DNA from 3 places in the Psychrobacter sp. HII-4 genome. Region 1 is predicted to be linked to each of the others. Evidence: predicted binding sites of a transcription regulator. Region 1 holds the regulator's gene; each other region holds the start of a gene.
What was found. Region 1 encodes PhoB, which activates phosphate uptake and scavenging genes when phosphate is short. Its sites were predicted from a motif close to TGTCATNAANCTGTCATAA; they were not measured.
Positions count from the first base shown of each region.

Region 2: the regulator PhoB is predicted to act here: its motif matches at 3,715-3,733, upstream of JMX98_RS00200 (porin).
Region 3: the regulator PhoB is predicted to act here: its motif matches at 5,421-5,439, upstream of pstS (phosphate ABC transporter substrate-binding protein PstS).

Region 1 covers NZ_CAJHBJ010000025.1:34,726-40,235, forward strand. Annotated here, with positions in the region: gene JMX98_RS10670 (M23 family metallopeptidase) at 120-740, shown strand; gene phoR (phosphate regulon sensor histidine kinase PhoR) at 828-1,919, opposite strand; gene phoB (phosphate regulon transcriptional regulator PhoB) at 2,089-2,793, opposite strand; gene dtd (D-aminoacyl-tRNA deacylase) at 2,981-3,436, opposite strand; gene asd (archaetidylserine decarboxylase) at 3,547-4,401, shown strand; gene JMX98_RS10695 (DUF1287 domain-containing protein) at 4,513-5,115, opposite strand; gene JMX98_RS10700 (isochorismatase family protein) at 5,180-5,510, opposite strand, start outside.
Region 2 covers NZ_CAJHBJ010000001.1:38,762-50,934, reverse strand. Annotated here, with positions in the region: gene JMX98_RS00210 (tRNA-(ms[2]io[6]A)-hydroxylase) at 1-536, opposite strand, end outside; gene JMX98_RS00205 (malate synthase G) at 1,063-3,261, shown strand; gene JMX98_RS00200 (porin) at 3,871-4,860, shown strand; gene JMX98_RS00195 (CTP synthase) at 5,049-6,683, shown strand; gene kdsA (3-deoxy-8-phosphooctulonate synthase) at 6,991-7,866, shown strand; gene JMX98_RS00185 (heavy-metal-associated domain-containing protein) at 7,903-8,157, shown strand; gene JMX98_RS00180 (heavy-metal-associated domain-containing protein) at 8,427-8,651, shown strand; gene JMX98_RS00175 (heavy metal translocating P-type ATPase) at 9,186-11,534, shown strand; gene eno (phosphopyruvate hydratase) at 11,860-12,173, shown strand, end outside.
Region 3 covers NZ_CAJHBJ010000006.1:15,195-27,367, forward strand. Annotated here, with positions in the region: gene phoU (phosphate signaling complex protein PhoU) at 5-793, opposite strand; gene pstB (phosphate ABC transporter ATP-binding protein PstB) at 1,036-1,794, opposite strand; gene pstA (phosphate ABC transporter permease PstA) at 2,046-2,948, opposite strand; gene pstC (phosphate ABC transporter permease subunit PstC) at 3,019-3,972, opposite strand; gene pstS (phosphate ABC transporter substrate-binding protein PstS) at 4,182-5,348, opposite strand; TPP riboswitch at 5,620-5,736, shown strand; gene thiC (phosphomethylpyrimidine synthase ThiC) at 6,026-8,011, shown strand; gene JMX98_RS04980 (fructose bisphosphate aldolase) at 8,261-9,151, opposite strand; gene JMX98_RS04985 (EamA/RhaT family transporter) at 9,527-10,393, opposite strand; gene JMX98_RS04990 (ABC transporter ATP-binding protein) at 10,696-12,173, shown strand, end outside.

The sequences.
Region 1 (5,510 bases):
ACTGCCTTGTTGTTTATGGGGCTAAAAGCCAAAGATAACAAGCAGATATAACAATGCGATACAAACCTGCTAGCGCAGGTCTCTTATAATATCTATAACCATACTGACAAAGGATCGCTATGATCGCCGATGGCAACAAGCCACCACCAAGGCCCAATCCACCACCGCAGCCTAGGTTTTTTCGCCGCCTGCTCAAGCTGCTGATTAGAGCAGCAGTATTGTTGATGTTATTGTTTGTATTAGACAGATTATGGCCCAGCATCAGCCAGCAAACCCAATCCTTTGTCATCGCCAAATGGCAACAGCTCAGATTATTGCAGCAAGATCTGCCAACAGAAAACAGCCTGCCCTCGCCACTGCCTCAGCAAAACCTAAGCGACACGTGGGGCGCAGCGCGCAGTCAAGGCCGCACACACGAAGGGATCGATATATTTGCCGCGCGAGGCACACCGATACAAGCGACGACAGCAGGCATCGTCAGTAAGGTTGGCGAAAACACCCTAGGCGGGCGTGTGGTGGTCATCGTCGGTCCTGGCGGCGCTGGCCACTACTATGCGCACTTAGAGGAGTATGCCGATATCGCCCCCAATGACTGGGTCGATGCGGGTGATATCATCGGCTATGTCGGCGATAGCGGCAACGCCAAGGGCACACCGCCGCACGTACATTATGGGATTTATATCCAAGGCAATGCGGTCAACCCCTACCCGCTTTTGCAAAAATCCGAGCCTGCCCGGTAGCCTGTCATGATAAGCACGACAATTGCTTGCGTATCCATCTGACATTGGCTAATAGCCATCAAATATTATATTAATAGCCATCAAACCTCAGCTAATGGCCGCAGAGCGCACGTAATTTGGCGGAAACACCGCACTAAATGTCGAGCCGCTGCCTTCTACCGACTTGATTTGTAGGTTGGTTTCATGCTGGTATAAGACGTGTTTGACGATAGCCAGCCCTAAGCCTGTGCCACCTGTGGCACGGCTACGACCCTTGTCGATACGATAAAAACGCTCTGTCAGGCGGGCAATGTGCTGCGGCGCAATACCGATGCCATTGTCCTCGACGGCGAAACGGCAACCCTCTGCTGTTTTGGTCCAGCTGACGGTGATATCGCCACCTTTTGGCGTGTATTTAATCGCATTGATCACCAGGTTGGATAAGGCACTGGTCAGATATATCTCTGAGCCGTACAGCCCATCATAGGTATCTATCTGTAGATGGATGCTATGACCGTACTCTTGATTGTAGGCCTGTGCATCATCATAGATATGAGTCAGCAGCTTGATCATATCGATATAATGCAGCTCATGAGTCTCTTCGATTTCGATACGCGATAGCAGCAATAAATCATTGACGATTCTATTCATGCGCGCTGTCTGCTGGGTCATCAGCTCAAAGCCGCGCTTCCAGTGCGGCGGCATGTCTGGCTGATCCGAAAAGTTTTCTAAATACCCCATCATTACGGTCAGCGGCGTACGCAGCTCATGCGAAACGTTGGCCACAAAGTCGCGGCGCATCTCTTCTAGATGATGCAGACGCGTCACATCGTAGATGATCAATAGCTTTTCGTCGGCAAATGGAGTCAGCTCACACTTTAAATAGCGCTCAGGCGCGCGCCATGACTTTATATGTACGCCTTCGTCAGCCAGCGTCGGCGCTTGATAGTACTGACGAAACTCAGATGCGTCAATAAAGTCAAAAATACATCGGCCTTTATCTGCTGCCTGTAATAATAGTAAATCTTCAGCGGCCTGATTCCACCACTCCAGACCATCACTGTCATTGAGTAAAATCACCGCATCGCGCAGCGCCCGCAGCGCACTTCTTATTTTTTTTAATTGATCGGTGGTGTTTTGTAGCGCTATCGGCTCTGAGATATCTTGTTCGGTACATTGCTTTGACATTATGTTACTCATCCATTTTTCGTGACCTATTTTTTGCCCTACTTGTTATCTCGTTACTATAATGATGATTATCTCTATCTGCTAAGTGGCCCTTACTGGTAATCACTTACTGATAATTATGGTGATTATAGCTGGACTGGCAACAGAATTGCGGCGGCTATTTTGAGAGTATGAGCGCCGATCATTTGGCCTCAACAACGCTTGAGAAGCGATAACCAGTACCGCGCACCGTTTGTATCAGCTTATCGCAGTCATGAGGGCGCAGCAGTTTGCGTAGGCGTTTGATATGCACATCGATGGTTCTGTCTTCGATATAGACATTGCCGCCCCACACTTGATCAAGCAGCTGGGTGCGCGTATAGGCGCGCTCAGGATGGCTCATAAAAAACGCCAACAACCGATATTCGGTCGGTCCGACATCGATGATTTGCCCAGACGCCATGACTCGCTGGCTTTTGGGGTCGAGGCTTAACTTGCCTATCTCAATAGCCTTGTCGGCGCTCAAAGCATTGCTACGGCGCAACACCGCTTTGATCCTTGAGATCAGCTCGCGCGTCGAAAAAGGCTTGGTCATATAATCATCTGCACCCGCATCCAGACCGTGCACCTTGCTGTCCTCTTCGCTTTTGGCTGTCAGCATGATGACGGGTATCTCAGCGAGTAGCTCATCACTTTTGAGCATACGACAAAAATCAATGCCGCTTTTGTCCCCAGGCAGCATCCAATCTAGCAAAATCAGCGCTGGCCGATGGTCGACCACTTGTTGGTGCGCCTCTGATACGTCCGTTGCCTGCAAGCTATCAAAACCGGCCATCTCTAGCGTCATTACGACCATCTCGCGGATTGCAGGTTCGTCTTCAACAATCAAAATTTGCTCATTATACATAGGGTATTCTCAGTGATAAGGGACAAAACAGACGTATAAAAAAGAGCGGTAATCACTCGCCACTGCTTGTCTATTAAACGCGGTAATTGTGACAGTTTGATGACATTTGTCATTTAAGCGGCTGCTATAGACCAAGCCACTTCCCTTAAACAGACGGCACTCACCATCATGATTCACATTTGATGCTTTAGCTCACATCTAATATAAAATTCAGTGGCCCATCATTGATACTCGCAACCTGCATGTCTGCGCCAAACTGACCCGTCGCTACCTGAGGGTGCTGACTGTTGGCATAGTCGACTAGCTGAGCAAACAGTACGCGCGCCGCATCTGGTGGCATGGCACCGCCAAAATCAGGACGCCGGCCTTTGTCGGTCTTCGCCATCAGGGTGAACTGTGATATCAGCAGCAGCCCGCCAGCGACTTGCTGGACATTTTTGTCCAGTTTGCCATATTTGGTAGGGTCATCGTCGTTTTCAAAAATACGATAGCCAAGGATTTTATCAATCATTCGCTTGGCCGTTTGTAGGTCGTCTTCAGGCCCCAAACCGATATATGCCAGCACGCCGCGCTCGATACGCCCGACACAATCCCCATCGACGCTGACGCTCGCACCATGTACCCGCTGTATCAATGCTTTCATTTATGCTCCCTTACCAATTATGCTCATACAAACTTAGGCTGTCCATGATAAAATATCATCATTTATTTGCCTATTTACTACTCTCTCACCTTTATTTTGGTCGCCGTATTATGAATGTATTCACCACCTTGCAGCAGATTGTCCCGCAACAAAAGCTCAGTAAAGTCGCTGGCCGTTTGGCTGCCAGTCGCCACCCCTATGTCAAGCGCACCTTTATTCGTAGTTTTGCAAAAGCCTATCATATCAGCTTGGATGAGTATGAGCGCCAAAACTTAGGTGCTTATGAGAGCTTTAATGACTTTTTTACTCGCGAGTTAAAAGCAGACGCGCGCCCTATCGACGCCACGCCGCAGGGGATTGTCAGCCCAGCTGACGGCATCATCTCGCAGCTCGGTCAGATTGACGATCATAAGCTTTTGCAAGCCAAAGGGCGCTACTATGATATCGGCCAACTGCTGGCTGATAGCGAAGATGGACATTATTTTGCCGATGGCAGTTTTGCCACAGTCTATCTGGCACCCAGCAATTATCACCGCGTGCATATGCCATTTGCTGGTACCTTGACCAAAACCCGCTATGTGCCGGGCACACTGTTTTCTGTCAACAACACCACGGCTGCCAGCATACCTGACTTGTTTGCGCGCAATGAGCGTTTGGTGTGCCTGTTTGATACCGCCTACGGCAAAGCTGCGGTCGTGATGGTCGGTGCGATGATCGTCGCTGGTATTGAGACAGTCGCCACTGGCAAAATCAGCCGTACCGACGATATTCAAGAGGCCGAGCACGACATGAAGCTTGAAAAAGGCGATGAGCTTGGTCGCTTTTATTTAGGTTCAACAGCAATAGTAGTGTTGCCAAAAGGCGCAGAAGCAGCATGGCAAGACAATATGGTGGCTAATACTGATGTGCAAATGGGGCAACTGCTAGGCTTAGCAAACCCTATTAATATTGAAGAAACTTTGTAAGCTACAAAGCAAACTCTAAAAAGCTAAGCAATAAAAAGGGCCAATAGTATCATTCATACTATTGGCCCTTTGTGTAACCAGACTGTGAGAACTGATAGCAAGAATGGAAAACTAATAGCGAAAGTGCTTGGTAATAGGATAAGCAAACAGAATATTTTCTTCTTGCGTACCACGGCCAATATTATGAATAATAAGCGGCGTGCCGTCGGCGGCCTTATTATCGGAGACGATACCGATATGGGGTAAGTTACTATTTGGCAGCCGCCACGTCACAATATCACCAGCTTTAAAACTGTCTTTATCCGTAATAGATAGCGCCTGCCCGTGATGCTCAAAGTAAACTTCAAGGTTGGGCACACGGCGATGATCAATGTTTTTATCGGTTGATTTTAGACCCCAATGCTTCGGATACGTTGACCAGTTCGATTTCATGTCATGATTGACCAACTGCTGCAAATCGATGTTTTGCAAGCGATACGCACGTACTATCACGTCAGTGCAGACGCCGGTCTCTATTGGCACGTCTCCGCGAGGAAACGCCAACTTGCGATACGCAGGATCGTAGCTGACAGTGACACCGATTTGCTTTTTGGCATCCAGCGCCAGCTTATTACCACTACTAATAGGACTGGCAGCAACGGTTGGTTGTATGAGCATGACTGATAATACAACTGCTAGAAGACTCTTTGAACCGTAGCGCTTGTTCCTATTCATTCATTCTGCCTTGTTCTGATGGATATTTGGGTCATGTCATAGTGATCGAGATATTCATTAGATACTATTTAATTAAGTTGCTAATGGTTTTAAACGCCGGATCTTGGCTACTGCGGCACAGCTCAAACAAGATAGACTCAACCGTGCTGATCACTCCACCTGCACGGCGAATACGGCGAATGGCTTGTTTTTTGTCATACGGAAATCTCGAACCGACAGCGTCCCCGATGATGACCGGCTGCATACCGTTGTCTAACAAATCAAGCGCCGTTTGCATGACGCATACATGCGCCTCTGCCCCAAACAGCAACACAATACTGCGGTTTTGCTGCGCCAAATGGTGCCATGACTCATCGTTATCACACGCACTAAAGGTCACTTTTTCAAAGCTTTTG
Region 2 (12,173 bases), on a different contig from region 1:
GCCAATCGCTCATCATCAATCACCTCAGCCAATGCTGCAAAGCGCTCACAGGAGCGCGCTTCGATAAACGCGCCGATGATCAGCACGTCAATCATTGCCGCAGGCTCATAAGTGCGCTTATGCTTGAGCATGCCTTTGGCATAGCGCCCCGCACTTAAGTACCGCCATTCTTGACCGCGCTCATTCATGATACCCAGCACTTGCTCATAGTGCAGCATCTCCTCACGTATCAGCTGTGCCAATTTACGCTGCAAATCATAAGAAAACTCATAGCGAAACAGTAGGTTCATCGCGGTGCCAGCGGCTTTTTTTTCGCAGTTGGCATGATCTTGAATGATCAAAGGTAGGTCAGCGATAGCGGCGGCTACCCAATCTGGCGTGGTACGTGCGCCCAAAAAACCATAAACCGCAGATAAGTCTACTTTGTTCGGTGTGCGCAGCTGCGAGATATCTACACTGTCTTCTTCTGTACTGCGTTCTACTGTAGTGTCGTCATTTATAGCATGGGAATTGGTTGGCATGGTCGGTTTACTCATAGTCTGTGTCATGGTCAAAAAGTATTAGATAAGATAAAAGGTTGTTTTACAGGTTTGGGTTTGCCGCCTGAGCTTATTAAGTATTAACTATCGTTTTTATACAGAGCTGACTATATAAAAGCTTAAGAAAACGATTACCACGATTTGAGGATAAACAGCCTTAGCGCTGATAGGCTGTAGGGTATCATTATTATACAACCCCAATATTTACTTGGTGAATGGTGTTTTCTTGTTTATTTCTTTATTTGATAGTAGGATGATATTTTGTTTAGGCGGCATTTTGTTTGATGACTCAATAAAGGAGCGATCAAGGAGCGATGAGCGCCCGTTCGAGATGGCAAACATTATAACAACTGCCAGCGCGATATAAAGCAGATATCACTATCGACGAAAAGGCACAGCCATCACGCAGATCACCCGCTCATATCAAGGACGCGCCATTTTAGAGAAATGCACGCCATCTACTACTGCTATAGTGGTAGCAACTTCGTAGGTACACCCATCACAGATAGATAAGGATAACAGCATGAGCCAATCTTCTAACGCCAATCGGATTCAAAAAGGTATTCTTGCCATCGACCAGCAGTTGTATGACTTTATCGAAAACGAAGTGCTGCCAAAAGTCGGTGTGGACTCAGACAGTTATTGGTCAGGTTTTGAAAAAGTCATCAAAGAGTTCACGCCGCGCAACAAAGCGCTGCTTGCGACTCGTGACAGCATTCAAGCGCAAATCGATCAATGGCATCTAGACAATCCTACCAAAGAAGGTGAGATTGACTTCCCAGCTTACAAGGCTTTTTTGCAAGAAATTGGCTATTTGTTACCAGAAGGCGATGACTTTACGGTAAGCACCCAAAACGTCGATGACGAGATTGCTCATATTGCTGGTCCACAGCTAGTCGTCCCCGTACGCAACGCGCGCTATGCGCTAAATGCCACCAACGCCCGTTGGGGCAGCTTGTACGATGCTTTATATGGCACCGATGTCATCAGCGATGAAAATGGTCAAGAAGCAGGCAGCAGCTATAATCCCACGCGCGGCGCGGCCGTTGTCGCTTATGCCAAAGCCTTTTTGGACGAGCATTTTGCGCTAGCCTCAGGCTCTTATACAGATGTCACAGGTTTTAAAGTCGTCGATGGCAAGCTGGAAGTCAAGCTGGGCGATAGTAGCACTGAGCTAAAAGACGCCGAAAAATTCGTCGGTTATGTCGGCGAGGCAGATAGCCCCTCTGGTATTTTGCTCAAAAACAATGGCCTACACGCAGAGATTCAAATCGATGCCAGTCATCCAGTAGGTAAAGATGACCCAGCAAACATCAAAGACGTACTATTAGAGTCCGCCATTACCGCGATTCAAGACTGCGAAGACTCAATCGCTGCGGTCGATGCCGAAGAAAAAGTCGAAGTGTATCGCAACTGGCTAGGTTTGATGAATGGCGATTTGCAAGAGACGTTTGAAAAAGGTGGTAAAACCCGCACCCGTAAGCAAAACCCAGATCGTGAGTACACCACACCAGAGGGCGGCACACTGATCTTACCCGGTCGCTCACTGCTTTTGATTCGTAACGTTGGTCACTTGATGCAAAACCCAGCGATTTTGGTCGATTTGGGCAATGGTCAAGAGCAAATCTTTGAAGGCTTGATGGATGGATTGATCACACCGCTGTTGACGCTAAACGATCTAAAAGGCAAAAACGCGCTATCAAACTCACGCAAAGGCTCGATGTATATCGTCAAGCCAAAAATGCATGGCCCTGATGAAGTCAAAATGGCCAATGATTTGTTTAATGCGGTAGAGGATTTGCTCGGTCTAGAGCGCCATACGCTCAAGATAGGTATCATGGATGAAGAGCGCCGCATGACGGTAAACCTAAAAGAAGCCATCCGCCAAGCCAAAGAGCGCGTTATCTTTATTAATACCGGCTTCTTGGATCGTACAGGCGACGAGATGCATACCAGTATGAATGCTGGCCCATTTGTACCAAAAGGCGAGATGAAGTCGCAAGCATGGCAGCCCGCCTATGAGCAGTGGAACGTCGATATCGGCCTAGAAACTGGCCTGCAGGGTGTGGCGCAGATTGGTAAAGGGATGTGGGCCAAGCCTGATGAGATGAAAGAGATGCTAGAGACTAAGGCAGCGCATCCAAAATCTGGTGCCAGTACCGCTTGGGTACCATCACCGACAGGCGCCACCTTGCATAGCATGCATTATCATCAAGTCAATGTCGCCGAGGTACAAGACAGCCTAAAATCACGCGAGCGTGCTAGCCTAGACGATATCTTGACCATTCCATTGGCCAAAGACACCAACTGGACAGAGGAAGAGAAGCAGCAAGAGCTGGACAACAACGCGCAGGGTATCTTAGGGTACGTGGTACGCTGGGTAAACCAAGGCGTCGGCTGCTCAAAAGTGCCTGACATCAACGATGTGGGCCTGATGGAAGACCGTGCGACTTTGCGTATCTCAAGCCAGCATATCGCCAACTGGTTGCATCACGGTGTGGTCAGCGAGCAGCAAGTCATGGATACCATGAAGCGTATGGCGAAGATCGTCGATGAGCAAAATGCCGGCGACAGTAGCTATCAGCCTATGGCAAACAACTTTGAGCAGTCTTATGCCTTTAAAGCGGCCTGTGACCTCGTCTTTAAAGGACGCGAGCAGCCAAGCGGCTATACTGAGCCACTATTGCACCAAGCACGCTTGGATCTAAAAGCCAACGTCTAAGCCAGTGTGCATCGCTATCCCATAAATCGGCATAAAAGCTGTGTCGATGCATGTATATATCGCTACATGGCTATATTGACCCGGTGTCGATAGTAGATAGCGATAATGCTGTTTCGCTTATAAGCGCTACTTATCAGTGAATAAGTAGCGCTTTGTTTTTGTACACAATACAATGGGCATAATCGAATGGTTTGTCATAAAACTTACGATAAACCATTGGTATTTAAGCGCATTGTATAGCCATTTTTTTCAACGCCTGAGCACTATAAAAGATATGGAGTGCACCAGATATCGCGTTAAAAGTACAAAAAAATATGTTGCAAATTATGTCAAAGTTGTTATGCTTGTACTCGAAGTATGAGTTTGGTAACGGATGTTACGCAGCAGAAGGATAAAGACCAACGTTTACATGGCAGTTACTTTTTTTGATGCTGGTTATGTAAGTCATGGTTTTTTCATCTTACTGTAATAAAACTTCGCCACACTTGTTTCTGACTAATCTCGGTAGCCAGTTACACATTATATCTTTGAGGATTTGTGACGATACCATATTGGGCACTGGCTAATAATAGCTCGCTCATTACTAAAATTGTAAAGTGGAGATACCCCATGAAAAAACTACTTTTAGCTACAGCCGTTGCTGCTCTATCTGTTTCTGCAGCCAATGCCGCTCCTACCGTTTATGGTAAAGCTTTCTTAACTCTTGACCTTGTAGAAGCTGATGTCGATGTTTCTGGCTCTGGTGGTAGTGCTGAAATTAATGCAGATGAGCGTACTTCATTAAACTCTAATGCTTCTCGCATTGGTTTAAAAGGTTCTGAAGCTTTGACTGCTAACACTGATCTACTCTATCAACTAGAGTATGGTGTAGATGTTGATAACAATAAAGATCAGTTCTATTCACGTGATACCTACCTTGGTCTGCAAAACGCCCAATACGGTAAAGTGCTTGCTGGTCGTCTGACCGCTATCGATGACTACGTTAACTTTGCTAACGTTACCCAAGGTGGCGTATTAGGTGGCGATAACGTACTTGCTAGCTATGATGCTCCACGTCTTAACAACTCTTTTGCCTATTTCTCGCCTAGCTATAACAACATGCAATTTATGGCAATGTATGGCATGGATGAGTTAACTCCTGACGCAGATGGTCGTGATGTTGAAGTATTTGCTCTTGGTGGTAAATATTCAATGGGGCCAATGAACGTTGGTGCTACTTATACTCAGGCTGCTGGTGATGAGCTTAAAGCAATTCGTGTTAGTGGTAACTATGCTATCAGCCCAGTAGTGACGCTAGGCGCTCTATATCAAAACACTGATTCTGGCAGTGATGATAACGAAAATGCATTTACTCTAAGTGGCGAGATGAAAACGGCTACTCCTTGGACTGCATATGCTCAAGCTGATGTAGTTAGTAATGTTGATGGTGATAAAGATGCTGATGCTTTACGTGGTGTTGTAGGTGGCAAATATGCTATCAACGCCGCAACGACTGGTCACGTTTATGGTGCTTACCTAAACGAAGAGTACGATGATGGTACTTCTAAAGTAGATTATGATGGCTTTGGTATCGGCGGTGGTCTAGAATACAAATTCTAATCTAAGCATTAGAATTTGACTCTAAAAAACTCATCCTTCGGGGTGGGTTTTTTTGTTGTATGTATTATTTGTGACAAAAGTCTACCGCTGAGGTAGAAAATAAGACTTTCAGACAGTTTGCATTTTTGCCCTATATTTTATGGCGTATTTTTAGTAAAATCCTTCTTTACCAATTGTTGATGAGTACTATGACCAAGTTTATATTTGTGACCGGTGGGGTAGTGTCCTCACTAGGAAAAGGTATCACCGCCGCTTCTCTTGCTGCGGTCTTAGAAGCGCGTGGCGTGACAGTCACGATGACCAAGATGGATCCGTATATCAACGTCGATCCCGGTACGATGAGCCCATTTCAGCATGGTGAGGTGTTTGTCACCGAAGATGGCGCAGAGACCGATTTGGATTTAGGCTACTATGAGCGCTTTTTACGCCATTCAAAGATGAGTAAGAGCAATAACTTTACCAGTGGCCGTATCTATCAAAACGTTTTGAATAAAGAGCGCCGCGGTGAATATTTGGGCGGTACGGTACAGGTGATTCCGCATATCACTGATGAAATCAAAAGTAAAATCCTTGCCAGTGGCCAAGGCTACGACATCGCTATTATCGAAATTGGCGGTACGGTCGGTGATATCGAGTCACTTCCCTTTATGGAAGCGGTACGCCAAATGCAAGTAGAGCTAGGTCGCAATCGCGCCATGCTGATGCATTTAACGCTGGTGCCTTATATCGCCAGCGCGGGTGAAACCAAAACTAAGCCTACTCAGCATTCAGTAAAAGAGCTACGTTCTATCGGTCTGCAGCCAGATATCTTGATCTGCCGCTCTGACCACCATATCTCACAAGACAATCGCCGTAAGATTGCACTATTTACCAACGTCGAAGAGCGTGCGGTTATCATGTGTGAAGATGCGCAAAGTATTTACCAGATTCCGCGCACCCTGCATGAGCAAGATCTTGATGATTTAATCTGTGAGCGTTTTGGTCTTGATGTACCAGAAGCGGATTTAAGCGATTGGGATAAAGTGCTCGAAGCACAGCTCAACCCTGAAGCGACGGTGACGGTCGCAATGGTAGGTAAATATGTTGAATTGCCAGATGCTTATAAGTCTATCAACGAAGCCTTGCTACACGCTGGTATCACTCATAAAGCCGACGTCAAAATTGACTATATCGATGCTGAGCTATTAGAGACGGACGATGAGCTGTATGCGCGTCTAAACGATGCCGATGCGATTTTGGTACCAGGTGGTTTTGGTGAGCGCGGTACTACTGGTAAAATGAGAGCCATCACTTACGCCCGCGAAAACAAAGTGCCGTATCTGGGTATCTGTCTGGGTATGCAGTTGGCGGTGATTGAATACGCCCGTAATGTGCTGCATATCGATGCCAACTCTTCTGAGTTTGATCGTAAGACAGCTGAGCCTATCATTGGTCTGATCACTGAGTGGTTAGATGAGCGCGGCGAGTTACAAATTCGTAGCGATGATTCAGATCTCGGCGGTACCATGCGCCTAGGCGCGCAGCAAGCAGAGCTGGTTTCTGGTAGCAAGCTTGCTCAGATTTATGGCGCGAACAATATCACTGAGCGTCATCGCCATCGTTATGAGATGAACAATCGTTACATCGAGCCACTAGAGCAAGCGGGCATGACCATCTCAGGCTACTCGGCTAAGCAGCATTTGGTTGAGTCGGTTGAAATTGCAGATCATCCATGGTTTATCGCGGTACAGTTCCATCCTGAGTTTACCAGCTCGCCTCGTGGTGGCCATCCGCTGTTTAATAGCTTTGTCAAAGCGGCAAAAAAATACAGCGAAACGAAGTAGTCGTTAGCGTAGTAGGAAGTAACCGCTGCTTAGTAGAGAGAGTTGCTACTATTAAAAAAGCTATGAGTGACCCGGTAATAATTGTGCTCGCATCAATCATAAGTGCTATGCGATAACAGCATTACTATAAAAAGACTGATCTTCGGATTGGTCTTTTTTGCTTTTATACATGCAGGGGTTATGCCTAGCTGGTCGGGCAATGACAATGCTTGATCATGGCTAATTACGCTAGGATACTTTCTTTCATTGGGTTATCGGTTACAATATCAGGCAGAGACATCACTATAATAAAGAGGATAACAGCGGTATGGACAATCTAACCACAGCGCAATCGCATATCACGCTCACCACCCCCAGTCATAGCAGCATCACGATCGGTAATGATCAGCCGTTTGTGTTGTTTGGCGGCATGAACGTTTTAGAGTCCAAGGAATTGGCATTTGAGATTGCTGAGCAGTATATAGATATCTGTCAGCGTTTGGGCATCGGCTATGTGTTTAAAGCCAGCTTTGATAAAGCCAATCGCTCTAGTTTGCATTCATACCGAGGCCCAGGCCTAGAAAAAGGCATCGACTGGCTGGGGCAAATCAAAGAAAAGTTTCAAGTACCGATTATCACCGATGTACACGAGCCGTATCAAGCCGCACCGGTCGCAGAGGTTGCCGATATCATTCAGCTGCCTGCGTTTTTGTCGCGTCAGACTGACTTGGTGCATGCGATGGCAAAGACAGATGCCATCATCAATATCAAAAAAGCGCAGTTTTTAGCGCCGCATGAAATGCGTCATATCATCAATAAATGCTTGGAAGGCGGCAATGATAAGCTCATACTTTGTGAGCGCGGCAGTGCCTTTGGTTATAACAATTTGGTCGTGGATATGCTCGGGTTTGATACCATGAAACAAATGAACGTACCGGTGTTTTTTGATGTGACCCACAGTTTGCAGCAGCCAGGCGCGCGCAGTGACAGTGCTGGCGGTCGCCGTGAGCAAATCACCACCCTTGCCCGTGCAGGAATGGCAACGGGACTGGCGGGGCTGTTTTTGGAGGCGCATCCAAACCCAGAGGTGGCAAAATGCGATGGCCCCTGTGCGCTCAGAACCAGCCAGTTGGCGCCATTTTTGCGTCAGCTTAAACAGATTGATGACTTGGTCAAAGGTTTTGAGGTGTTAGATACTCACTAATACCGTCAATGGAACCCATGATAGGAGGATAGGATAATGGCGATTCAGACAGCACAAGTCAGCATCGAAAACATCGATGATGCCAAAGGCTTGGACAGTGTGATGACCGCGCTAAAAAACATCACAGGAGTGACCGCGATAGATCTGGATGCGGCAAGCAGTATAGCAACCGTGCGTTATGATGATACCGATACCAGTATTCAGGCCCTAACGGCGGCGATTAGCATGGTCGATTATGTGACGCAGCCATATCCTATCGATGCGCCGCAAAATCCACGCTATCATGATTAAACGTTATCATAATTAAAAGATACTGACGTCGCAAAGTGAGCGTCGAGCATCGCCTGCTGGATAACGTCAATCCGATATAAAAACGACGTGACAGCCGTGTATCTGATTTATTTGGATTCGACTATATAAAGTATGAAGGCCTTAGTTAATAAAGTCATACCAAAGCGCCTTGTTGTTGGCTCTGATAGGGCTTATGCTAGGACACGCCCTTAGTAAATGACTGTATTTACTTGAAACTAGGTTAGTTATATAACAATAAGGAGGCCCTCATGGCAACCCAGACTCGTATTATCAATATCGATGGCATGACTTGTGGCGGCTGCGTGGCAAGCGTCCATACAGCCACAGGTGATATCGACGGTTTAGATACCATGACTGTCGATTTGGCTGACAAGCTGGCAACGGTGACATTTGATGATAGCAAAACCAGCGCAGAAGCCATTGCGGCCGCGATCGAAGAGGCAGGTTTTGATGCAACCGTTGCCAACTCGTAAGTCTTACCGCTTTAACGCAAAACCAGCTGTCATGGCTGGTTTTTTTCATGAGAGATGCGATGGCAGCGCCTGTTGCTGACTGCAGGGCTTGAATAGAGCATAGTCGTAGCCATTTACTAGGTATGAGGCAATAGCCACGCTTGAGTAGGATTTATCTCTCATTAGATTAGGGCGTGTTCTTATTGTTATCGTTGAGCCACTATAAAATAAATACAGTGCGACTGGGAGTAATTTTGCGCAGCCTCTGGGAACGCAGCACGCAAGTAAAATTTATACCAGTAGCGCGTTTAAACTTATATAACAGTTTTATTTTCAATTGATTATATTTGCCTGCAGACGCTTTTTTCTGATTTTGACGTCTGATATTTAGATTTTTTCACCGATTTTATTATACATTTATAAACGCTATAGTCCGCCTACCCAAAACGAAGCGCCTGTTATGTAAGAGATGGCAGTTGCCTTTATAGATGCCTTGACCGCTTTTAGAGTAAACCGACTATGTAATGCGCTATAACGCAACCACGAGTTTTATTTATGAAAGATTCTACCCGCACCAGTATTGACCCGTCTTATGAGGTGGCGACTGATATTGAGTCCAAAACTGCGATAGCGCCTGAGCGTGCGCACTTGCAGCTGGCGATCGATGGCATGACGTGTCAGGCGTGTGCTTCGCGGATTGAGAAGGTACTTAGCAAAAAGCCAGCGGTATATGAGGCAAGTGTGAACTTCGCTGGTGAGACTGCCAATATCGATTATGATCCGGCGCAGACCACCCCTGAGCAAGTCACAGAGTGGGTCAACAAAACCGGCTTTGTCGCCAACCTGCAAGCCGCTGACAGCTTGTTTGCGCAGACGGATAAAGACACGGCAACCGAGTATCCATGGCGCTTGATCGGGCTATGGATTTGTCTGTTGCCGTTTTTGGTTGGTATGGCGGGTATGCTAACGGGGTTTGGTATGGCGTGGATGCCGCCTGTTTGGATTCAGTTTGTCCTAGCCACCATTGTCCAGTTTGGGCTGGCATTGCCATTTTATAAAAGTGCGTGGGCGTCTATCAAAGGTGGCCTTGCCAATATGGACGTGCTGGTGGTCATCGGTACGGTGACTATTTGGGCGTATTCTACTTATCTGTGGTTGACTCATGGCGATGGCACGTTAAGCAGCCTATTGCAAAGTGGATATGCTGGCGGACATGGCCCCGCTGTGTATTTTGAAGCCGGGGTGATGGTCATCGCCTTTGTGCGAACGGGTAAGTATTTGGAGGAGCGCACCAAAAAGCACAGTCTAAACAGTATCGATTTATTGTTATCACTGACGCCAGATGAAGTAGAGCAGCAGCAGCCCAACGGCGACTTTCATAATGTCGCATTGCAGGCGGTGCAAGTCGGTGACATTCTGCGTGCCAAGCAAGGCAGCCGTGTGGCAACCGACGGGGTGGTCATAGATGGCGGCGGCTGGTGCGTGGAGAGTCATCTGACGGGCGAGTCTGTGCCCCTAAAAAAACAAATAGGCGATGAGCTGCTGGCAGGGGCATTGGTCGAAAACGGCAGTTTGCTGTATCGCGTCAGTGCCAAAGGCAGCGATACCCAGCTTGGCGATATGGTCAAAGCCCTTAGCGACGCCCAAGGCTCAAAGGCTGACTTGGCAAGGCTTGCCGATAGAGTAACGGCTGTTTTTGTACCAGTGGTGGTGACCATCGCTTTGGCTACTTTTGGGCTAACGTGGTGGCTGACTGGCATGGTGGATACCGCCTTGATGCATGCGGTGTCGGTATTGGTCATCGCGTGTCCTTGTGCGCTCGGTCTGGCCACGCCAGCGGCTATTATGGCGGGCATGGGCGTGGCCGCGCGCCATGGCGTTTGGTTTAAAGACGCGCAAAGCCTCGAGGCGGCAGGCAATATCGACACGGTCGTGCTTGATAAAACCGGCACATTGACTGTCGGTAAGCCGTCTATCGTCGACCATGTCATGGTGGACAGCTCCATTGCTGTCGATGATGTGCTACAAATTGCGGCAAGCGTTGAGGCGCATGCCAGTCACCCCTTAGCGACCGCCTTGATCAATGCTGCGGCCGAGCGTCATTTGCCACTGATGACTGTCACTGACATCAGCGTCATCAAAGGCGCGGGTATCCAAGCCAATATCGAAGGCTTGGGTCTGGTAAAAGTCGGCACAGCAGAATTTGCCAATCTAACTTTGCCAAAATTTATGCCAAAAGTATGGCAAATCGCCAGTACCGTAGCGCTTAGTATCAATGATGAACCGCTCGGGGCGTTTGCTTTGGCAGATGATCTAAAGGCAGATACCCCGCAGGCGATAGCGGCATTACAAGAGAGCGGCATCCATGTCATCTTGATGAGTGGTGATAAGCAGTCTGTGGTCGATCACGTGGCAGGCAAGCTGGGCATCGACAAGGCATATGGCCAAATGAGCCCGCGAGATAAAGCCAGTCAAATCGCGCTGTTGCAAACTGCTGGCCATAAAGTGGCCATGGTCGGTGATGGTGTCAATGATGCGCCAGCGATGGCCACTGCCGATGCCAGCTTTGCTATGTTTGAGGGTACTGATGTCGCGCAGCATAGCGCCTCCGCTCGCTTGATGGGCGAGTCGCTGATGCATATCGATGCGGCACAAAAAATCGCCAACGCCACACTGCGCAATATCAAGCAAAACTTATTTTTTGCGTTTCTTTATAATACGCTGGGCATACCGCTGGCAGCGTTTGGGTTTTTAAACCCGATGATTGCCGCGGCGGCAATGGCGCTGAGCTCCATCTCTGTCTTGATGAACGCGCTACGTTTGACCCGTTTTCGCACTGAGGTTGAGCTAGATAATACTGTATCTACTCATCAAACTGATGATAAGCGCTTGCCAAGTGCCTAAGTCTGCTAGGGCAGTCACCTTCGCCGATATCGCCGTGAGGCCAGATAGGCGGATAACCGAGCGTTTGTATGACTTTATGAGCGTCAGTCGGTGCAAGAGAAGGGAAGTTTGGCGAAATTTATGCTATGATGCCACGTACGATAGCCGCTCATGAAAGCCGTAAATAAACGCTTGGTTTTGTCCAAACCTAGCCGATTATACTAAGTAGGCAAGATAGGTTTGGACCTGCGCTATACGATATTTTATTTTATTTTATCTTTTTTGTATTCTAGTTGCCGTTATTTATCCCACAAACTTGGCATGACCAAAGGAATTAACAGACATTATGTACGCTGAAGAAACCACCAACGTCACCGCAATTAAAGACATTCGCGCTCGTGAGATTTTAGACTCACGCGGTAACCCAACCATCGAAGCTGACGTCATTTTGGCTGATGGTACTATCGGCCGTGCTGCTGCACCTAGTGGCGCGTCTACTGGCTCACGTGAAGCCCTCGAGCTACGTGATGGCGACAAAGATCGCTACATGGGCAAAGGTGTCAAAAAAGCCGTGGCCAACGTCAATAGCCAGATCCGTAGTGCGCTTATGGACAAAGACGTCACCGAGCAGCAAGCCATTGATGATGCGATGATTGCATT
Region 3 (12,173 bases), on a different contig from region 1:
ACCTTTAGTCCGTATCTGGCAATCCAACGTCCGTGGTTGACATGTTCGCTGACATTGCGCCATCGTGACGTGCCGCCATCCGATCATTGGCTTCTTGCACGGCTTTTTCGACCAGTGCATAGTCTGAGTGGCGTACATCTTGGCCGCTGATATAGTTGATGACCAGCTCGGCGATGTTTTGCGCATGATCACCAATACGCTCGAGCGCGCGCAACACCCACACGATATTGATGACCTTGGAGACGTGGCGCGCATCTTCCATGATATAAGTCATCAAGGCACGCATCGCTGATTGATACTCTTCATTGACCACATCATCATTGCGCATCACCTCAAACGCCTGCTCAGCATTGGATTGACTAAAAGCCTCTAGCGCATTGTGCAGCATCAGACGTACTTGATTGCTTAGATGCTGAACTTCGGCATAGCCATACGCTGATTTGCCTTGGGCAGCGAGCTTATTGGCCATTTTGGCGATTTTGACCGCTTCATCACCGATGCGCTCTAGATCCACCACGCCTTTACTGATGGACATCACCAAACGCAAGTCACTGGCCGCAGGCTGGCGCTTGGCGACCAATAACAAGATATGCTCATCCAGCTCGACTTCCTGCCGATTGATATCAAAATCCATCTCGATGACTTCTTGCGCCAGTGTGTCATCCTTGTCAATAAGTGCGTGAATGGCTTTGGCAACTTGGCTGGCTGCATGGTCGCCCATCACCAAAAACAGACGAATGGCTTCATCCAAATCTTGATCAAAACTTTTGGAGATATGCTTGTCACTTTGCATAAGAGGTATTCCCTGAATATCTGTATATTAATGGCATGCTGCTAGCATAGCTGTGTAGTCGATTCTAAATAAAACAGATACATCATATGTCAACGTGGAACTGGTATAAATTTTCCTTGCGTGCTGTGCCTGCGCGGACAGAGGCTGCGTAAAATTTATCCCAGTCCCACTGTATCGTTTTTATACGGAACTCACTATATTTTTGTTATTAAAAATTAACGATAGCTTTAATCTGTACAGCGTTAGCCATAACGACCCGTAATGTAGTCTTCCGTGGCTTTTTGCGTAGGCGTGGTAAATATCTGATCGGTCTCGCCCATCTCAACCATATCGCCCAGATACATATAGACCGTATAGTCTGACACTCGCGCCGCCTGCTGCATGTTGTGAGTGACGATGGCGATGGTATAGTCTTTTTTTAAGTCTTCAATCAAATCCTCGATGGCGCCTGTCGAGATTGGGTCAAGCGCCGAAGTTGGCTCATCGAGCAGTAGCACTTCAGGCTTGGTAGCGACACTACGAGCGATGCACAGACGCTGCTGCTGCCCGCCTGATAGAGACAAACCTGAGGCTTTGAGCTTGTCTTTTACCTCCGGCCATAGTGCCGATTTTTTTAGCGCCCATTCCACCCGATGGTCCAGCTCAGCTTTGCTTAGTCTTTCATAAAGACGCACACCAAAGGCGACATTGTCATAGATAGACATCGGAAACGGCGTCGGCTTTTGAAATACCATACCGACCTGCGCACGTAGCAGGTTGACATCGATGTCTTTGCCCAAGATATTTTTGCCATCGAGGTTGATACTGCCTTCTGCACGCATGCCAGGATATAAATCATACATACGGTTAAAGGTACGTAGCAGGGTTGACTTGCCGCAGCCGGATGGCCCGATAAAAGCAGTCACTTTTTTATCAGGAATGTCGATATTGATGTTTTTAAGTGCCTGAAAATCCCCGTAATAAAAGCTTAAATCACGAATTTGCATCTTCGCTGCTGGCATGTCTTTGGGAATATCATGCTGTGTTTGCTTAGTTAAGTTTGCCGCATCTGGCTGCGACAGTTGCGTGGTCGTCGCCATCGGTCTGTTTAATAAGCTGGCTGTGCTCGTATCAAAGTTGTTGCTATCTGCTGTGCTACGCGTTTTGCTGATGACGTCATTCATAATGTTATCCAACCTAGCTTGATGAATATAAATTTAAGTAACTGCTATATATAAGGTGATTTGGCGGTAGGCGTTATCTACTCTGGCTACTATTTGCTGGAGCTGCGACCACCGATAAACCTTGCCAATACATTTAGTACCAATACCGAAGCAGTAATCAGCAATGCAGCGGCCCATGCAAGTGTATGCCAATTATCATAAGGACTCATGGCAAACTGATAAATAGTGTTCGGCAAGTTGGCAATCGGCTCGCCCATATCGGTACTAAAGTATTGATTATTCAATGCTGTAAATAGCAAGGGCGCCGTCTCACCAGTGATTCTGGCAAAGGCCAACAGCACACCAGTGGTCAGCCCCGCTCGAGCCGCCTTAATCGTCACTTGCGTGACCATCTTCCACTTCGGCGTGCCCAGTGCATAGGCCGCTTCACGAATGCTATTGGGCACCAAATTGAGCATGTTTTCTGTCGTGCGTACCACCACTGGAACCACAATCAGTGCCAATGCTAGTGCGCCTGCCCACCCAGAGAAGCTTTGACCTTTAACCATCAGGGCATAAATAAACAGACCAATGACAATCGAGGGGGCAGAGAGCAAAATGTCATTTAAAAAGCGCGTCACTTTGCCAAGTAGGCTGCCTTGCGCAAACTCAGACAAATAAATCCCTGTCATCAGGCCAATGGGCGCGCCGATAAACAACCCTGAAAACGCCACCATCACCGAGCCGACAATGGCGTTGCGTAGGCCGCCTTCGCTCATCGGCGGCGGCGTATCGGCAGTAAAGATAGGCATTTGCACCATGCCCTGAAAGCCTTCGACAAACAGCGTCACCAGTATCCAAAACAGCCAAATCAAGCCAAATACCATCGCCGACATGGCAAAACCCAAGCCCAGCTTATTGGCCCAGCGCCGTTTGTTATAAAGACGCTTGTCGTAGCGGCTATCAAAGCCAGTCTGCGCAGGTAACGCTGAGTGCATCGCATTAGTAGGCATAAAACTCATTTCCATTTTTCAAGATTTTTTGTCAGCCTGTATATCGCTATCGTCTGTATGTCATTATGTATTAGCGGTTGCCTGCTTTTTGATCAATACGCATCAGCATGAGCTTAGCCAGCGACAGCACAATAAAGGTGATGATAAATAGTATGAGGCCAAGGTGCAGCAGCGAGGCCAGATGTAGCTCACTAGAGGCTTCGGCAAACTCATTGGCCAGCGCTGAGGTAATGGTGACGCCCGAGGTAAACAGACTTGGACTGATATTAAAGGCGTTGCCAATAAGGAAGGTCACGGCCATGGTCTCGCCCAGCGCCCGACCCAGCCCCAAGATAACCCCGCCGACCACGCCTGCTTTGGTATAGGGCAAGATAATTTTAAACATCACTTCCCAAGTGGTCGCGCCCATGCCGTAAGCTGACTCTTTGAGCAGGTCTGGCACGACAGAGAAAACATCGCGCATGGTAGCGGCAATAAAAGGAATAATCATAATGGCAAGCACCAATGAGGCGGTAAACATGCCCAATCCCATTGGCGCACCGGTAAACAGCTTGCCGATGATAGGCAATGGGCCGATATGCTCGATAAACCACGGCTGAATGTGATCGCCAAAAAATGGCGCAAAGACAAACAGTCCCCACATACCGTAGATGATAGAGGGAATACCCGCCAGCAGCTCAATGGCGATGCCGAGGGGCTTTTTTAAGAAATTCGGACACATCTCGGTCAAAAATATCGCAATACCAAAGCTGACGGGTACGGCGATTAAGATGGCAATAAAGGACGTCACCAGCGTGCCATAGATCGGCGCCAGCGCACCGTACTCATTGGCAACCGTGTCCCAGTTATTACTGGTATAAAACCCCAGACCAAATGCTTGTATACTCGGCCAGGCGCCAATGATCAAAGAGAGCAAAATACCGCCCAAAGATAGCAGCACGAGAATGGCAAATGCCTTGGTGGCATTGACAAATAATGCATCGTAACGTTTTTGTTTTGCCAGTTGCGACCTTAAATCATTCATAAGTGTCTCAGCATTAAATAATATTAAATCAAAATCTTTAAAAGACTCATCAGGTCTTATCACAACAAACTAAATCTTAATAAAGGGCGCTATTAACGGTCATTAATGACGCTATTTTTAAATTTGTTGTGATAAAACCTTTGAGACAACCACCGGAGAATAGGTGTCTCAAAGGGGCTTACAAGCTCTGCTATATATATGTATAAAAACTACTGAGCTGGGGTGTAGACGGGTTGACCATCGCTACCTTTGACTTCATTCCACTTGTCTTTAAACAGTGCCACTGCGGTATCAGAGAAAGGCACATAATCAAGCGCCATGGCACTATCATCACCTTGAGCATACGCCCAATCAAAGAAGTTCAGCACGCCAGCCACTTGCTTCGGGTTTTCTGGCTGCTTGTGTACCAAGATAAAGGTGGCAGCGGCAATGGGCCACGCTTGCTCGGTCTCAGAGTTGGTGATGACTTTATAAAAGCCTGGTTGCTGTGACCAATCGATATCACCTGCCGCAGCAAAGGTCTCAGCAGATGGCTGCACGAAGTTACCCGCCGCGTTTTTTAGGGCAGCGTGCGCCATGTTGTTTTGCTTGGCGTAAGCATACTCGACGTAGCCGATAGCGTTTTTCATGCGGTTGACGTAGCTTGATACGCCCTCGTTGCCTTTGCCGCCTGCCCCTGTGGCAGAGGTTGGCCATTTGATGGTTTTATCGACACCCACGCTGTCTTTCCAGTCAGTTGAAACCTTCGCCAAATAATCGGTAAAGTTAAAGGTCGTGCCTGAACCATCTGAGCGAAATACGGTGGTAATGGCAGCATCTGGCAGGGTCAAATCTGGGTTCATGGCGGTGATAGCAGGGTCATTCCATTTGCTAATCTTACCCAGATAGATATCGGCTAGAGTTGCGCCGTCCAGCTTTAGCTCACCTGGTCCGACACCATCGATATTGACAATCGGTACCACGCCGCCGATGACGGTTGGAAACTGAATAAGTCCTGCCGCATCCAGCTCTTCAGGGGTCATGGGGGCATCAGAGGCGCCAAAGTCAACGGTTTTTGCTTGGATTTGTTTGATGCCACCTGAGGAGCCGATAGACTGATAGTTAACCTGACCGCCAGTCGCGGCATTATAGTCATATGACCATTTGGCATAGATAGGCTGCGGGAACGACGCGCCAGCACCAGTGATGTTCATGGCGATGTTTTCAGCTGATTTAAAATCGCTTGCTGGAGAAGATGTCACTGTGCTGGTAGTTTCGGCCACTGTCGCCGCGCTGGTGTCACTCTGCGCTGCTGACTCTGCGGTGTCGGTCGATTTATTACAAGCGGTGAGTACTAAGGTGCAACTAACGGCGACTGCCAATAACGAATAACGCATGTAGAACTCCTAAAGTTTAACAACGATTGAACAAAGCATGATTGGTGACATGTGTGACATCTTGACAAGTTTTTATGACAGTTTGATGACAACCGCCCAACTCTTTTATGTGCGTGACAAATAGGGTCAAATCAGTCGGCGCTTGAGGCTAACGCTATTAGCCTGCGTGTCATGACTCATGGCCTCGTGCGCACGTTGACTGACATACCGGTGGTCAAACACCAGTAGCCCTCATGGCAGAAGTTTGTTAGTATGAGACTGATTGACAACACTGACAGACTCGGGGTGCGGTGTACGAATGGCTGACTGCCTTTGTACATTCGCTGAGAGATCACCCGCCGAACCTGATGCGGTTAGTACCGACGCAGGGAAGTCTTCAGCACTTTATTATGTATGGCAAAGACGGGCAGAAATGCCTTGTTATCCTCATGACTGTTGGCCTAAATGCCCGCTTAGTGGTGCTAAGCTTTATAGGGTTAAGTAGTGCCAAATAATGATGAGAGATACCAAGCGTCGCTTACAGGTTGATGACATCCTCCGCGAAGGCAGATTTTTGCGATGATAGATTTGACAGCCAGTGACGACGACGCAGCAAAAACTGCCTAGATGATAAGTGCTACCCCCGCAGCTTCTGGCGGTGTTGCTTTTATTCAAAAACCAACACGCTAGGACAGCATATGACAACCTCAATCCTACCTCCAAAGACCCAGAAAAACGCTTCTGACAAAAAAACCGACGCGCTAAAAACCCCTGCGCACCGTAGCGCCAAAGACACGCGCTTTGAAGAAGAAGCGCGCGACTTACACCGCATTCTCCCCGCCTCGCAAAAAGTCTATATCCAAGGCTCAAGACCTGATATTCAAGTGCCGATGCGCAAGATCACGCTAGATCCCACGCCTATTCAGGGCGTGGATGAGTCCGACTGGGAGCAAAACCCGCCGTTTTATGTCTACGACACCTCAGGCGTCTATACCGACCCTGATGCCCAAATTGACCTAACCCGCGGCTTGCCCAAACTACGCGAGGGCTGGATAGCCGAGCGCGGTGATACAGAGCAGCTAAGCGGTTTGTCCAGCTCATACGGGCAAGCGCGTGCGCGTGATATCACCACAGCCAATCTACGGTTTGCCCATATCGATAAGCCACGCCGCGCCAAAAAAGTCAATGGTAAAGCAGGCAATGTCACGCAGATGCACTATGCGCGCCGCGGTATCATCACCCCTGAGATGGAATATATCGCCATTCGTGAGACGCAAAAACAGCATGAACTGACCGATATGCGCCAACATGACGGCGAGAGCTTTGGTGCCAATACCCCAAAAATCATCACCCCTGAGTTTGTGCGTAGCGAGGTCGCGGCCGGTCGCGCCATCATCCCAAATAATATCAATCACCCTGAGTCTGAGCCGATGATTATCGGGCGTAGTTTTTTGGTAAAGATTAACGCCAATATCGGCAATTCAGCACTTGGCTCGTCTATCGATGAAGAAGTGTCGAAGATGACATGGGCCACGCGTTGGGGCGCGGATACCATCATGGATTTGTCGACAGGCAATCATATCCACGAGACCCGTGAATGGCTGATTCGTAACTCGCCTGTGCCCATCGGTACGGTACCAATTTATCAAGCATTAGAAAAAGTCGACGGCATCGCCGAAGACCTAACGTGGGAGATATTCCGCGATACACTGATCGAGCAAGCCGAACAAGGCGTTGATTACTTCACCATCCACGCAGGCGTGCTGCTGCGCTATGTGCCACTGACGGCCAATCGACTCACAGGTATTGTCTCTCGCGGCGGCTCTATCATGGCGCAGTGGTGCCTTGCCCATCATACAGAGAGCTTTTTATACACCCATTTTGAAGAGATTTGCGAGATTATGAAGCAGTACGATGTGGCCTTTAGCTTAGGTGATGGTCTGCGTCCTGGCTGCTTGCAAGATGCCAATGACGAAGCGCAGTTCGGTGAGCTGCGCACGCTTGGTGAGCTAACGAAAATCGCATGGCAGCACGATGTACAGGTGATGATCGAAGGCCCAGGACATGTGGCGATGAACCGCATCAAAGAAAATATGGACTTACAGCTAGAGACTTGCAGCGACGCGCCGTTTTATACCTTAGGGCCGCTGACCACCGATATCGCACCCGGTTATGACCATATCACCAGTGCTATCGGTGCGGCGATGATTGGCTGGTTTGGCACCGCCATGCTCTGTTATGTGACACCAAAAGAGCACTTAGGACTGCCGAATAAAAAGGATGTGAAAGACGGTATCATCACCTATAAAATCGCCGCGCATGCCGCTGATCTGGCTAAGGGCCACCCAGGCGCGCAAGCTCGCGATAATGCCTTGTCTAAGGCGCGCTTTGAGTTCCGCTGGGACGATCAGTTTAATCTGGCGCTCGATCCTGATACCGCCCGCGAATACCATGATGAAACGCTGCCAAAAGACGCGCACAAATCGGCACACTTTTGCTCGATGTGTGGGCCGAAATTTTGCTCGATGAAAATCACCCAAAACGTCCGCGAGTACGCCAAGGGTTTGGACGCGTCAGAAAGCTTAGGCACAGAGGCGATGAGTGCAGCTGAGATTGAGCAAGGCATGCAAGAGATGACTGAAAAATATCATAGCGAGGGTCGACAGCTGTATAAAGAGGTATAACTCCGCTGATTTGACTGCTGTATATTTAATTACTTTATATATCGTCAGTTTAAAACAAAACTGTCATAAGTTCCAAAGCGCTACTGGGATGAATTTTTCGCAGCCTCTGTGTATACAGCACGCAAGAAAAATTTATACCAGTAGCGCTATAACATTTTTAAATTGAATCTACTATAGCAAAAAGCTCGCTTCTTATGCCTGTAGAAGCGAGCTTTTTTTATGATAAGTATTTCTTAGCCAAAGAGCCGTTTACACATTTGACGCCTGATAAATCTCTTCAATTGAGGCGTTCATGGTATCAGCAAACTCTTTATCGCTTTGTTGTTTGCTCAACCCTTCGGTAAACGCGCGTGAGAAGCTGGCAATCATACCGGGATTTTGCTTAAGCTTTTCGCAGGCCTCACGACGACTATAACCGCCAGATAATGCCACGACTTTGAGTACTTTTGGATGATCGATCAGCTCTTGATAGAATCCGCCGTCGGTGGGCAAGGTTAGTTTGAGCATCACTTGATGGTCGTCATTTAGACGCTCAAGGTTACGCAAAATATCCGCTTTGAGTATCACTTCACACTCATGCTTTTGGGCGCTATCGATATTAACCTCAGGCTCAACGATTGGCATAAAGCCTTTGGAGATAATTTGTTTAGCGACATCAAACTGCTGCTGTACCACCAGCTCGATACCATCGACGCTAGGCTCATAAATGACTGAGCGCATCTTGGTGCCAAATACCGGATAGTTTTTGGCTTTATCCAGTAGCGCGTCCAAGTCTGGCATCGGGCGCATGACTTGTACGCCGCTCATTTGCTCGGCCAAACCCTTATCGACCTTCAAAAACGGCACGATGTTTTTATCTTCCCACAGATAGTTTGCCGTTGGCTTGCCATTGACCTCGCGCTCCATGGTGTCTTCAAATAAAATCGCGCCAAGGACACGCTCATTATCAAAGGCATCACAAGTCATGATACGCGCGCGCATCTCGTGCACCAGATCAAACATCGCGTCATCATTGTCATAAGCATCGCTGCTGATGCCGTAGTTTTCTAGGGCTTTTGGTGTGCTGCCACCGCTTTGATCAAGCGCGGCGATAAACCCTGAACCATCCTTTATACGCTGTCGTTGTTTTTGGTATTCCATTGAAAAAGTATCCTATTTCTATTGATTAAAACCAAACATCATCAATCGACTCAATCTATATGAGCCTTGCTATTTGTAGACAACCTTACCATAGGATGCTTTATCTGCCTATATAGGATGCGTGACAGCGCCGCCAATTTTTATGATATATCAGTTGAAAATAGCCAGTTGAAATAGTCGGTTGAAAATAAAACGGTTATATAAATTTAAACACGCTGCTGATATAAATTTTACTGACGTGCGGCGTTCTCAGAGGCTGCACAACCTACATTTAAAAACAGCATCCCAGTAGCGCTATGCTCTTTTAGAGTGCGTCGACTATAGGTATAAGAATATTATGCCAAACCACGTACATCAAAGCCTTACATCAAACTCTTATGCCAAAAACAGTACCGCCACACAGCCAATCGCCAGCAGCAAGCCTAGCACATTGATACGACCGAGCCGCTCTTTAAACACAGCCACCCCGATGAGCGTCGCGACGGCGATGACCCCGACGTTCATCCCAGTAAAGACAATACTAGGAGAGTCGGACAATACTTGGTGGGCGCGCACATACGCATAGATATTACCCATGTTTAGAGCGCCCAGTAATAGCCCTGCTGCCAAGGCATTACCCTGCCAACGCACGCGTGTCACAAGCAAATAAATCAGCAATAACAATCCTGCAACGCCAAAGCTGACAAACAGCGTCAGTGGAAAGGCCGTGCCTTGTTTGGCGACTTGTTTAAATAAGATATCGACGATGCCATAGCCTGCCCATACGCCAAATAGCCATAGCGGGGTACGCGCGGCGGGCGGGCTCATACTAGCGTGCTCGCCTCCACCGGTATGTTTGGGCCGGTAAACCAAAGCCCCCAACGCCAAAAACCCTAAGACCAGACCAAGCACTCGCGTGCCCGTCAGCACCTCACCAAATAATAAAAAAGCGGCGATAATGGGAATAATCAACGACAAGCGCTGGGCGGCATCAGTTGCGACCATGCCGACCGATGCAATCGCACGGCCCAAGATAATAAAAACCGTCGGCAGCAGTATCCCAAGCGCCAGAATGATGCCCCAAGCGTTGCCAAGCGTGCTTATGCTGCTGACATCTGGCGTTAATAAAAACCATGTCAGCAAAAAAGCCACGGGATAACCTGCGACGATGGTCTGGCGAATATCGATATTTTTTTGCCGCAAGACTTTGAGCAGTACCGAGACGGCCACACTGCACAGTACTGCTATCACCAAATACATCATAATCCTTACCTCTATCCTCGATTCATGTCAGAGCAACACCGCACATCAGCAATACACAAAACCATGGCAAACAATATAAAACCACTGAATGTAACAAAATATTTCCTATGCAACAATGGCTTTTTGGTGTTTTGTTGTGCTGATACTCGTGGCATCTATATGCATGCAATTACAATTAGCCTGCAGGTCTGACAGGAAATTTTGCTAAAATAGCCAGCACTCCCAATCACAAAGTAAAGATTCAAAATAACGACCGTCATCGCTTGTTTTGGCGTACTGCTATTGATGTTTTATCACTGCCTATGAATGCTCTATTTCGCTTTTTTGAAAACCGCTTACCGGCCTTCCCCAACACCCCCATGCCGCTGTCCTCGCCTCGTGACGGTATGCTGCAGTTTTTGTGGGCTTGTACAAAGGGGCTGCGCAGCTGGCTGCTGCTGTTTATGGTGTTGTCAGCAGGCATCGGCATTTATGAAGCAATGCTGTTTGCATGGATTGGCGATATCGTCGATTGGCTTGGCGTCTATACGCCGCAGAACTTATGGCTAGAAAAAGGCGATATGCTGCTGCTGATGCTGGCGGTGATGATTGTCAGCCCGTTTTGGATTGCCTTATCCTCGTTTATTCATTTTCAGACCTTGCAAGGCGTGTTTCCCATGCAGATGCGCTGGCGTTTTCATCAGCGTATGCTTGGGCAGTCCATGCAGTTTTATCAAGACGAGTTTTCTGGACGTGTCTCGGCCAAGGTCATGCAGACCGCGCTTGCGGTGCGTGATACGGTGATGACCGTCACAGATATGTTTATGTATGTCACCGTATATTTTGTGACCAGTGGCCTTATTTTATTTAATTTAGACAGCTTGTTATTGATTCCCTTTATCCTCTGGTTTGGGTTGGTGGCGCTGGCGATATGGTATTTTATTCCAAAGCTCAAACAAACTGCCATCGTACAAGCAGATGCGCGCGCGTTGATGACGGGGCGTATCACCGATGCCTATGCCAATATCATGACTGTCAAGCTGTTTAGCCACTCACGCCGTGAGCTTGGTTATGCCAAAAACGCCATGGGGCAGTTTTTAGGAACGGTACATGCGCAGATGCGCTGGGTCAGTTATTTAGAGATTTTCACCCATCTTATCAGTGTGATTTTGGTCAGTAGTACCGCAGGGATTGGCCTGTATCTATGGCAACAAAGCGCGGTCGGGGTCGGGGCGATTGCCGCGGCGACGGCGATGGCGCTACGCCTCAATGGTCTGACGCGCTGGATCATGTGGCAAACCGCCAGCCTTTTTGAGAGTATCGGCACGGTACAAGACGGCATGCGCACGCTATCCGCGCCGCAGACGATCGTCGATAAGCCAGACGCAGCTGAACTACGCGTCACCGAGGGGCATATCGTCTTTGATCATGTCGACTTTAGCTATGAGAATGAAGACCACGATAACTATCACGCCACCGATAAAACATTTAAACCGTCGGTAGCGACCACTGACATGGCGCAAGACAACTCGGTCAAGCTGCTTGATTACTTTTATTTGGATATCAAACCAGGAGAAAAAATCGGCTTGGTTGGGCGCTCAGGAGCGGGCAAATCCACGTTGGTCAACTTGCTGCTACGCTTTTTTGATGTCGATCGCGGTAAGATATATATCGATGGTCAAGCGATCGATGATGTCACACAAGACTCTCTGCGTCAGCAGATCGGTATGGTGACCCAAGACACCTCACTGCTGCATCGTACCATACGTGAAAACATCGCTTATGGCCGTCCCGGCGCCTC